Regions from separate parts of the Pedobacter sp. KBS0701 genome, predicted to be linked through region 2. Evidence: riboswitches for the same ligand, from Rfam matches in the RefSeq annotation. Region 2 holds a riboswitch; each other region holds the start of a gene.
What was found. A riboswitch is a leader RNA that binds a small molecule or an ion and turns the genes downstream of it on or off. The one in region 2 is predicted to bind cobalamin.
Positions count from the first base shown of each region.

Region 1: another riboswitch for cobalamin. It lies ahead of FFJ24_RS10975 (TonB-dependent siderophore receptor); the one in region 2 lies ahead of metE (5-methyltetrahydropteroyltriglutamate--homocysteine S-methyltransferase).
Region 3: another riboswitch for cobalamin. It lies ahead of FFJ24_RS10960 (TonB-dependent siderophore receptor); the one in region 2 lies ahead of metE (5-methyltetrahydropteroyltriglutamate--homocysteine S-methyltransferase).

Region 1 is NZ_CP042171.1:2,733,005-2,736,289, reverse strand. It holds gene FFJ24_RS10980 (serine hydrolase) at 1-1,058, opposite strand, end outside; cobalamin riboswitch at 1,145-1,340, shown strand; gene FFJ24_RS10975 (TonB-dependent siderophore receptor) at 1,435-3,285, shown strand, end outside.
Region 2 is NZ_CP042171.1:5,404,029-5,407,313, forward strand. It holds gene FFJ24_RS21895 (M14 metallopeptidase family protein) at 1-825, opposite strand, end outside; cobalamin riboswitch at 953-1,159, shown strand; gene metE (5-methyltetrahydropteroyltriglutamate--homocysteine S-methyltransferase) at 1,355-3,285, shown strand, end outside.
Region 3 is NZ_CP042171.1:2,728,836-2,732,120, reverse strand. It holds gene FFJ24_RS10970 (YncE family protein) at 1-422, shown strand, start outside; gene FFJ24_RS10965 (PKD domain-containing protein) at 441-1,562, shown strand; cobalamin riboswitch at 1,653-1,846, shown strand; gene FFJ24_RS10960 (TonB-dependent siderophore receptor) at 1,942-3,285, shown strand, end outside.

The DNA.
Region 1 (3,285 bases), 2.7 Mb from region 2:
AAAAAATACTCAATTCCGTTTTTAAAGTCAATAAAATAAGAGTTGTCGATAATGTAGCCATAGCTATCGCCATATTTATTAAAAATCCTGATGTTTGAATCTGGTGTTACCTGCTCTCTTCCATAATACAACATCTTGGCATAAGTTGTCCAAAATGCTTCAGGATCATCGCTTTCTGTTGGATATTTGCTCATGTAAGTATAATTCAGCTTATAATCTTCTGTAGTCAGGTTAAATCTTTCATTGGTTGGAAAAGCTTCAGGAAAGATCAGTTTCTGCATTAGTTTTTGCTGATCGTTTACGGCAAAGGCATTTTTTCCTGCCAGATTAAATGGTTTATTCACTAGTTTATCGGCACTGTCCAAATAGCCTTTACCCATTACCAGATTGGTCAATTTCAATTCATATTCTTTTGGGTCGTATTGCGCAGGTTGATCATATACTAATTTGTCACCATTATAAAACTTAATGGGATTGCTGTGTTTGGCCGATTCTCCTGCATCGCCAATAGCCAATCGGTTAAGTATCCGGCTATCGTTTAAGCCGTTTGCTTTTAATTTTTCGTTGATCTCTGCCCGGCCAATAAATTCAAACAAACGGTTAAAGGCATCATTATCACTGGTGAGCAAAATCTTTTTAATATAGTGTTCTATTGAGGGAAGCCTATTTTTAGCACTCGTGTCTGTTAAAACTTTCGTTTGTCCTTTAAATGAACTATCAGTAATCATCGTGCTCTTTGCCGTTAAGCCTTTACTTTTTAGGAGGTTTACTTTCTCTAATGCAAAAATGACTGCAGCAAGCTTAACCGTACTGGCCGGGTAAAAATAATGGTGAGGATCTAAATTATAGCTAAATGTTTTAAATGTGGGTATATTCTTTGCATCGCGGTTAACCTGGCTATAAAGAATCTGAATCTGGTTTTTACCAGGATGGTTAAGTACAGCCGTAAAAAGTTCAGGCTTGCTCTCCATTAGCTTTTTCAGAAAAAGCGTATCGGTTTTTTGCGCCATAACAGATAAGCAGATCATTGATAATGCAAGGGTTAAAATCCTTTTCATGGTCGAAAAATTTTATTTCTAATTTAACTTTTTATACTAGAAATACCGTTTTCCATTCATCTATTTTACATGTTGGTTAATTTTGTTACTTTTGCAGCGCTTTTGGTTTCCGGTTCTACACCCGGAATTAAAAGGGAATACAGTGTAAATCTGTAACTGTCCCGCAGCTGTAAGCTCCTTAACGGATTTCCAATCAATTTGTCACTGGCCCGATACATCGGGATGGGAAGACAGGAAAACCGGGAGTAAGTCAGAAGACCTGCCTTAGCATTATATTTCATAGCTTTCGGGGATTGAAGCTAGGGGTGAGGTACTTACGTTTTTCGTATTTTCATTTCTTTTCTATCTGTTGGCTGTGGGTTAAACTCACAATCAAATGATTAAAATTAAAGGTGTTTTATTAAACATCGGGTTTTATTTTGCTTTTGCATTCATATTGAGTATTGGCATTTTTTTGCCCGGTATTTCGGTAGCACAAATAGATACTGCAAAGGCCAATCAACTTCAGGAAGTTAAAATAACTGAATATAAAAATTCAAGGGTTAACTTATCACCAACTCCGGTACAAATCCTTATCGGATCGGAATTAAAACGCTTAAACAGCCTGTCGGTTGCTGATGCCATACGTTATTTTGCGGGCGTACAATTAAAAGATTACGGAGGTATTGGTGGTTTAAAAACCATTAATATTAGGAGCATGGGCAGTAACCATACGGCTGTATTTTACGATGGTATTCAGTTGGGTAATGCCCAAAACGGGCAGGTAGATTTAGGCAGATTTTCGTTAGATAATCTGGAAGAAATTGCCGTTTACGTTGGTCAGAAGCCCGAGTTACTGATGCCGGCCAGAGGTTTTGCAGCAGCAAGTGCACTTTATCTCAAAACTGCGCAACCTATTTTTAGTTCCGGGAAAAAGTATGGTTTTGGCGCTAGTTTTAAAACAGGTTCGTTTGGATTAATTAATCCCAATCTCAGTTATAAACAAAAAATCAGCAATAAAATCTCCTTCCTTATAGATGTGAGCTATTTAGAATCGAACGGGAAATATAGGTTCAGGTATAAAGAACTGGCTTATGATACGACCATTATCCGGAACAATAGCGATGTTAAATCGGCAAGAGCAGAAGCTACTTTGTTTGGATTATTACCTGATAGCAGTAAATGGAGCATTAAACTATATAACTACAATTCGGCCCGCGGACTGCCCGGAGCTATTGTTTCGAACAGGTTTACCTTTACGCAACGCCAATGGGATGATAATAGTTTTGTTCAGGCTTCGTACCAAAATAAAAAAAGTGCACGCTACAATTTTATGTTCAACACGAAATATGCGTACAGTTTTATGCGTTACCTCGATCCGGAATTTAAAATACAAAATGGCTTTTTGGATAACCGCTATACCGAAACCGAATGGTACATTTCTGCAGCCAATCTGTATAAAATATCGAAAATCTGGGAGCTTTCCCTCGCCACAGACTACAGTTTACAAAGACTGAATGCCAATTTATACGATTTTGCTTATCCAAGCCGCAATACTGGTTTGGTGGTGTTGGCTAGTGCCATAAATTTAAACAGCTTAATCATTCAGGGCAATATTTTGACAACCCTGATTGCAGAGCAAGTTAAGAATGGCGATCAGTCTGCCAACAGGCAAGAATATACACCGAGTTTAATGGCCTCGTGGCAACCTCTTCAAACCAAAGATTTCAGAATTCGCAGTTTTTACAAATCTATTTTCCGCATGCCAACTTTTAACGATCTGTACTATACATTTATTGGCAATACCAAACTCAAACCAGAATATACCAACCAGTACGATTTAGGTTTTACTTACGGACATACATCAAATGGTAAACGTTTGGCTTATTTATCTATTCAGGCTGATGCCTACTACAATCTGGTAAAAGATAAAATTGTGGCCATTCCGGGTAATAATTTAGGCCGGTGGACGATGGTTAACCTCGATCGCGTGCAGATTAAAGGTTTCGAAACGAATGTTCAAACTGTTTGGGATTTGGCTGCCCAGCTAAAGTTGAAAGCAAGTGCTAATTATACTTTCGAAAAGGCAGTAGATATTAGTGCAACAGCTTTTCGGTATGGTGATCAGATCCCTTACATTCCTGTTCACAGCGGATCTGCAAGGTTTGGCATTGACTATAAAAAGCTGGTGTTTAATTATAGCTACATCTACACCGGCGAAAGGTATAGTCAAAAAGCTAATATCGCG
Region 2 (3,285 bases):
CATGGCCGCACCAACTGCATCCAAACTGGTTAATATGATGGGATCGAAAACATAATTAAATGGGTCGCGGTAGGGCGGACCAGCAACAACCGTTCCCGCCGGACCAGCCTGATGGTGGTTATACATAATCTGAGGGATCCACTCTACAAAAAGCTGACGACCGATATTTTGTGTTTCTTTAAGGTTTAACATAAAGAAATCACGGTTATTATCATGCCCGGCATATTTCTCGTACAAAACAGGAAGTCCTGAGGTTGTTCTTTTTTTTGGATCTTTATCCCTCATGTACCAATTGCTCACCAGCTCCTGCCCATCCGGATTAGCATGTGTAAATAAGATGATTACATTATCTAAAATGCGTAAGGTCTCCGCATCTTTTCTTGAAGCAAATTCGTATACTGTTTCGATCAATTGATGGGCACCAACTACCTCGTTTGCATGAAGGCCTCCGTCTATCCAAACGACTGCTTTTCCTTCCTGTGCAAATGCTTTTGCCTGCTCAGGAGTAATTTCAGCATGGGCCAGTTGTTGTGAAATTTCTTTATAACGATCTAATTTTTTCAGGTTTTCAGGTGAAGAAACAATCAACATATATTGACTTCTGCCTTCTTCGGTTTTACCGATATCAACCAGTTTAACACGGTTAGAAGCTGCCGCAAGCTTTTTAAAGTAGGCTTCTGTTTGGGTATAATTGGCCAATTGATAATCGTCGCCGATATCAAAACCGAAATGAGATTTTGGCGTTGGTACCTCCTGCGCCAGCACTGCATAGCTATTTATCATTAAAAAAGCAATGCAAAGCCCTTTAAAGGAGTTTTTTATCATAATAAGTAGTTTAGTTAGGTAACCAAATATAATAGAGAATCGGCACCTAAAATGGCTTGCTGTAAATTTGTTACAAGTTTCAAATCCTAATCCATACATTTGTACTGATGTAAGTTCTTAACTTTATTTTTCATCAACCGATACAGGTTCCCGGAATTACACCCGGGATTAATAGGGAATCGTGTGCAAATCACGAGCTGTCGCGCAACTGTAAATTCTGTCTTTTACCAAAAAGACAACGGTCTTATCATTCATGCCACTGTACCATTTAGGTATGGGAAGGCGATAAGATCGGGAATAAGTCAGGAGACCTGCCTATATTGAATTGACGGTACTTTCGCGTTATAAAGTAATTGGTCAGGTCTGATTGTACACCATAAAATTAAAATTTTATATGCTTGCTTTAAGCTTTTTGCTGATAAGCGGGCAGGCTGTGCCATAACCTTTCCTTTATATTTTTTACGGAGAAGTATTCAAAAAATACAGTTCTGAGCTTTTAAACGATTTATTTACTTAATCTTTAAAAGAGATGCTAACGCAAAATCTGGGCTATCCGCGAATAGGTAGTCAACGAGAATTAAAGAAAATCTGCGAAAATTACTGGGCAGATAAAACGGGGTACAAAAATGTACTTCAGGTGGGCAAAAACATTCGCCACGAAAACTGGAAACTTCAAAAAGAAGCCGGCATTGATGTGATTCCATCAAACGATTTTTCTTTTTACGACCACGTACTCGATCATTCCTTAACTTTTGGGGCCATCCCGAAAAGGTATAACGAAGTGATCCTAAAAAAAGGGAATGAAGAGCTTGATCTTTATTTCGCCATGGCAAGGGGCTACCAAAAAGAAGGATTGGATGTGGTAGCAATGGAAATGACCAAATGGTTCGATACCAATTACCATTATATTGTACCGGAGTTTTATAAAGATCAGCCTTTTAAACTTTTCTCAACCAAAATTATCGATGAGTTTTACGAGGCGAAACAACTGGGTATTATTACCAAACCTGTTCTAATTGGTCCTGTTTCCTATCTCTTATTGGGCAAGGAAAAAGAAGCCGGATTTGAAAAGATCGACCTGATTAAAAACCTGCTTCCGGTTTATATCGAGATTTTATCTCGCTTAGATGCTTTGGATGTAGAATATATTCAGTTTGATGAGCCGTTTTTGACATTAGATTTAACTGAAAAAGACAAAAAAGCTTATGAGTATGTTTATAAGGAAATTAGAAAAGCTTTCCCAAGGTTAAAGATCGTTTTAGCGACTTATTTCGAAGGTTTAGGCAACAATCTTGCTTTAACTACTTCATTGCCTGTAAATGTTTTACATATCGATCTGGTACGTGCAGAAGATCAGTTAAACGACGTTTTAGCTTCTTTAAAAAACGAAACCATTCTTTCTTTAGGTTTGGTAGACGGACGAAATATCTGGAAAAACGATTTCGAAAAATCTGTTTCCATCATCAATCAGGCGGTAGAAAAACGAGGATTGGATAAAGTATGGATTGCACCATCCTGCTCATTAATCCACTCACCGGTTGATCTGGATAATGAAACCAATGAGAAAAATTTATCGGCAGAAATTAAAGAATGGCTGGCCTATGCGAAACAAAAAGTTGCAGAGTTGGCAACCTTAAAAAAACTGATCAACAACGAAAGCCCTGCATCTACCCTGCAAAAACTCGAAGAAAATAAGATTGCAATTGCTAACCGGAAAGTTTCTAAAATCATCCATAATCCGGCAGTAAAAGAGCGCGTGTTGGCTTTAAAGGAGCAGGATGCAGAACGTTTGAGTCCATTTTCTGCCAGAAAAATCAAACAACAGGAGCTTAATCTACCCTTTTATGCCACTACAACAATTGGATCATTCCCACAAACAGCAGAAGTAAGAAGCTGGAGAGCTAAGCTTAAAAACGGAACTTTTACTGTTGAAGAATATGATAATCTAATTGCCCAGGAGACCAAAAACGCGGTAAAATGGCAGGAAGAAATCGATCTGGATGTACTCGTACATGGTGAGTTTGAACGGAACGACATGGTTGAATACTTTGGTGAGCAATTAGACGGTTTCGCTTTCTCTAAAAACGGTTGGGTGCAGAGTTATGGATCACGCTGTGTAAAACCGCCGATCATTTTTGGTGATGTTTCGCGCCCTGAACCTATGACGGTGAAGTGGACCGCTTACGCGCAATCGCTTACCTCAAGATACATGAAAGGCATGTTAACGGGTCCGGTAACTATTTTACAGTGGTCGTTTGTACGTAACGATCAGCCCCGTTCTGAAACCTGTACACAAATTGCATTGGCCATCCGCGATGAAGTTTGCGACCTGGAAAATGCGGGTATTAAAATCATCCAGATTGATGAACCGGCCATTAGAGAGGGTTTACCTTTGCGCAAGGCGGATTGGCAAAATTACCTGAACTGGGCGGTTAAAGCTTTTAAAATATCAGCCAGTGG
Region 3 (3,285 bases), 2.7 Mb from region 2:
GCGATGTTTATGTAACCTCAAGAGGTGATTATGCAGATGTAGCCTCTTCTCTGTATGTAATCGATACTAAGACTGATGCCGTTAAAAAGAACTTCAATATTCCGGTAAGCGATTTTTGGATTAATGAAGATGATGCCTACCTTTTTTCTTACAGCTACAGTACTTCAAAGTCAACATACGTAAAACTTAACGTAAAAGATGAAACGGTTGCGAGCAATAATTTTATCGCCGATGGCACAGAGGCTTCGATTACGCTTCCTTACGGTATTGCTGTAGATCCTACCTCGGGGGATGTTTTTGTGACCGATGCCAGAGATTATGTTACACCCGGCACCATTTACTGTTTTGATAAAGCAGGGAAAAAGAAGTTTACATTTACCACTGGCGACATTCCGGCACACATTACATTCTTATTTAAATAACATACAAAAACACACAAAATGAAAAAATCAATAAGTTACGCCTTGCTTTTCTGCCTGTTCCTATTTAGTTGCAAAAAAGATAAGCAAATGGCTCCTGATGTAAATCTACTGATTAAGGCAGATGCTGTGCAGGCTAAAGTAGCCGTAGGAACCACTTTTAGTGCAGGTACAAATAACGGAAAAGCTTTTCAGCATGAATGGAAATTAGATGGTAAAGTAGTAAGCACTGTATATATCTTTAACTTTACGGCCGCTAAAGCTGGTACCTATATTTTAGCATATAAAGGTTACAACGAGGCTGGCGAATTTACACACACCTATACCATTACTGTTCCGGTTCCTGTGGTGGAGATTACCCCAACCAGCAGCAAATTTATTAGCCGGATATTAGATTATCTACCTGCACCGGGGCAGTTTGTGAACGAAACATTGGGTAAACCAGAACAGGCACAGAAATTAATTGGAAGCACCACTAATCTGATCTCTTTAGGAGGATTTGGTGGCTACATTATTTTTGGCTTTGATCATTCAGTAGTGAATAACACAGGTAACGATCTGGCCATTTATGGTAATCCATCAGGTGCACCATATCATTTTTCAGAGCCTGGCATTGTAATGGTTAGTCAGGATAGCAATGGTAATGGCCTTGCCGACGATGAATGGTATGAACTGGCTGGAAGCGAGTATGCCAAAACGAGCACCATTAAAAATTATGAAATTACCTACACTAATCCTAAAACATTTGCCAATGTAACCTGGAAAGATAACCAGGGAAATAGTGGCGAAATAAAGGTTAACAATTTCCATAAGCATAATTTTTACCCTGAATTTGCTGCAAATCAGGAAAATATAACCTTCAAAGGAACTTTGCTATCGCCATCAACAGGTAAAGTAGGTAGCATTATAATCAGTTCTCCTTTTGACTGGGGTTATACCGATAGCTATTCTACAGGCGATGATTACAAAACCAACTCATATAACAGCTTCGACTTATCATGGGCAGTTGATAAAAATGGAAGTAAAGTGGATCTAAAAACAATCGATTTCGTGAAAATTTACACCGGACAAAATGCCGATGCAGGTAGTTTAGGCGAAATTTCTACCGAAGTTAAAGGTGCGGTTGATTTAGGGATTAAATAAATTTTAACTATCTACCTATAAATAACATCCCAATGTAAAGGTCTGCCTAGTGCAGGCCTTTATCATTTACATTTGTTGTACTCTTTTTATTACCTTTGCGGCACTTTTGGTTCCCGGCTTACACCGGGATTAAAAGGGAATACAGTGTAAATCTGTAACTGTCCCGCAGCTGTAAGCTCTGTAACGTTTTTCAATTCTTAAGTCACTGCCCAATTAACTACTGAGCGGGAAGACAGAAAAACCTGGAGTAAGTCAGAAGACCTGCCTTTAGTATTTAATTTCATAGCTTTCGGGGATTGAAGCTAGGATTGAGATATTAACGTTGTTCGTATTTTCATTTCCTTTTCTATCTGTTGGCTGTGGGCAAAACCACAATCAAATGAACAAAAAAAGAATGCTAACTGTAGCCAGTTTAGGGCTAGCGCAGTTAATGATTGGCCAGTTGGCTAATGCTCAAACTCAAGACAGTTTGCAGCTTAAAGATGTTGTAATTTCTGCGACCAAAAACGATCAGAAACAATCGCAAACAGGTAAAGTGGTAACCATTATCAGCCGCGAAGTATTAGGTCGCAGCAATGGCAAGTCATTACCTGATCTATTGAGCGAGCAGGCTGGTATTGTTATCAGTGGGGGGAATAGTAACCAGGGCAAGGACAAAAGTATATTTATAAGGGGCGCACTTGGTGGTTACACCCTGGTTCTTATCGATGGTATCGTACAGAACGATCCCGCAAGTATTAGCGGAACGTTCGATCTACGTCTTTTCTCAATCGATCAGATTGATCATATCGAAATCTTAAAAGGTGGCCAGTCTACCATTTACGGATCTGATGCCGTTGCAGGCGTAATCAATATCATCACTAAAAAGGGCGGACCTAAAGGAAATACCATTTACGGTGTAGCCAGCGCCGGAAGCTTCGAAACTTACAAAGGAACGATCGGCTTAAATGGTGGTGTGGAAGGTTTTTCATACAACATCAATTATACCCATTTGAAAACCGATGGAATTTCTGAAGCTGCAGTACCGCCAGGAAGTGCAGCTATATTTGATAAAGATGGTTTTAAAACTGATGGTTTAAACGCGAATTTCGGGATCAAACTCGACGAACATTTCTCCGTTAATCCTTTTCTGCGTTATTTCTATGGCGATTATAAAATAGATCAGGATGGATTTACTGATGGTTTACATTCCAATAGTTCTATTTTGAAACAGTTTAGTGCAGGCTTTAATTCAGAATACAAATTCAACAATGGTAAAATAACGCTAAATTATAGCCACGAAAGCAACTCGAACGATGTAAAGTCTAGTTATGCAGGTTTTCCAAGTAATTTTTTAAACTTCGGTAAACTTAATGTGGTTGATCTATTCTACAACCAGAAACTGGGTAATAAATTGGATTTATTGGTGGGTATCGACAACAGAAAAATGAAATTGGTTACTGATACCAAAAACCCAACAACCAATATCTTCGCCGCTTACGGATCATTGTTTTTACATGATCTAAGCATTTTTAACCTCGAAGTAGGCGGACGTTACAACAAACATGATCAATATGGCGAAAACTCTACTTATTCGATTACCCCAAGCGTCAACATCATTAAAGAAGTGAAATTATTTGGAACAGTATCTACTGCATTCAAAGTTCCTACACTGAATATGTTGTTTGGTCAATATGGTGCCAATCTGGATCTGAAACCAGAAAGATCTCAAAATTATGAGGCT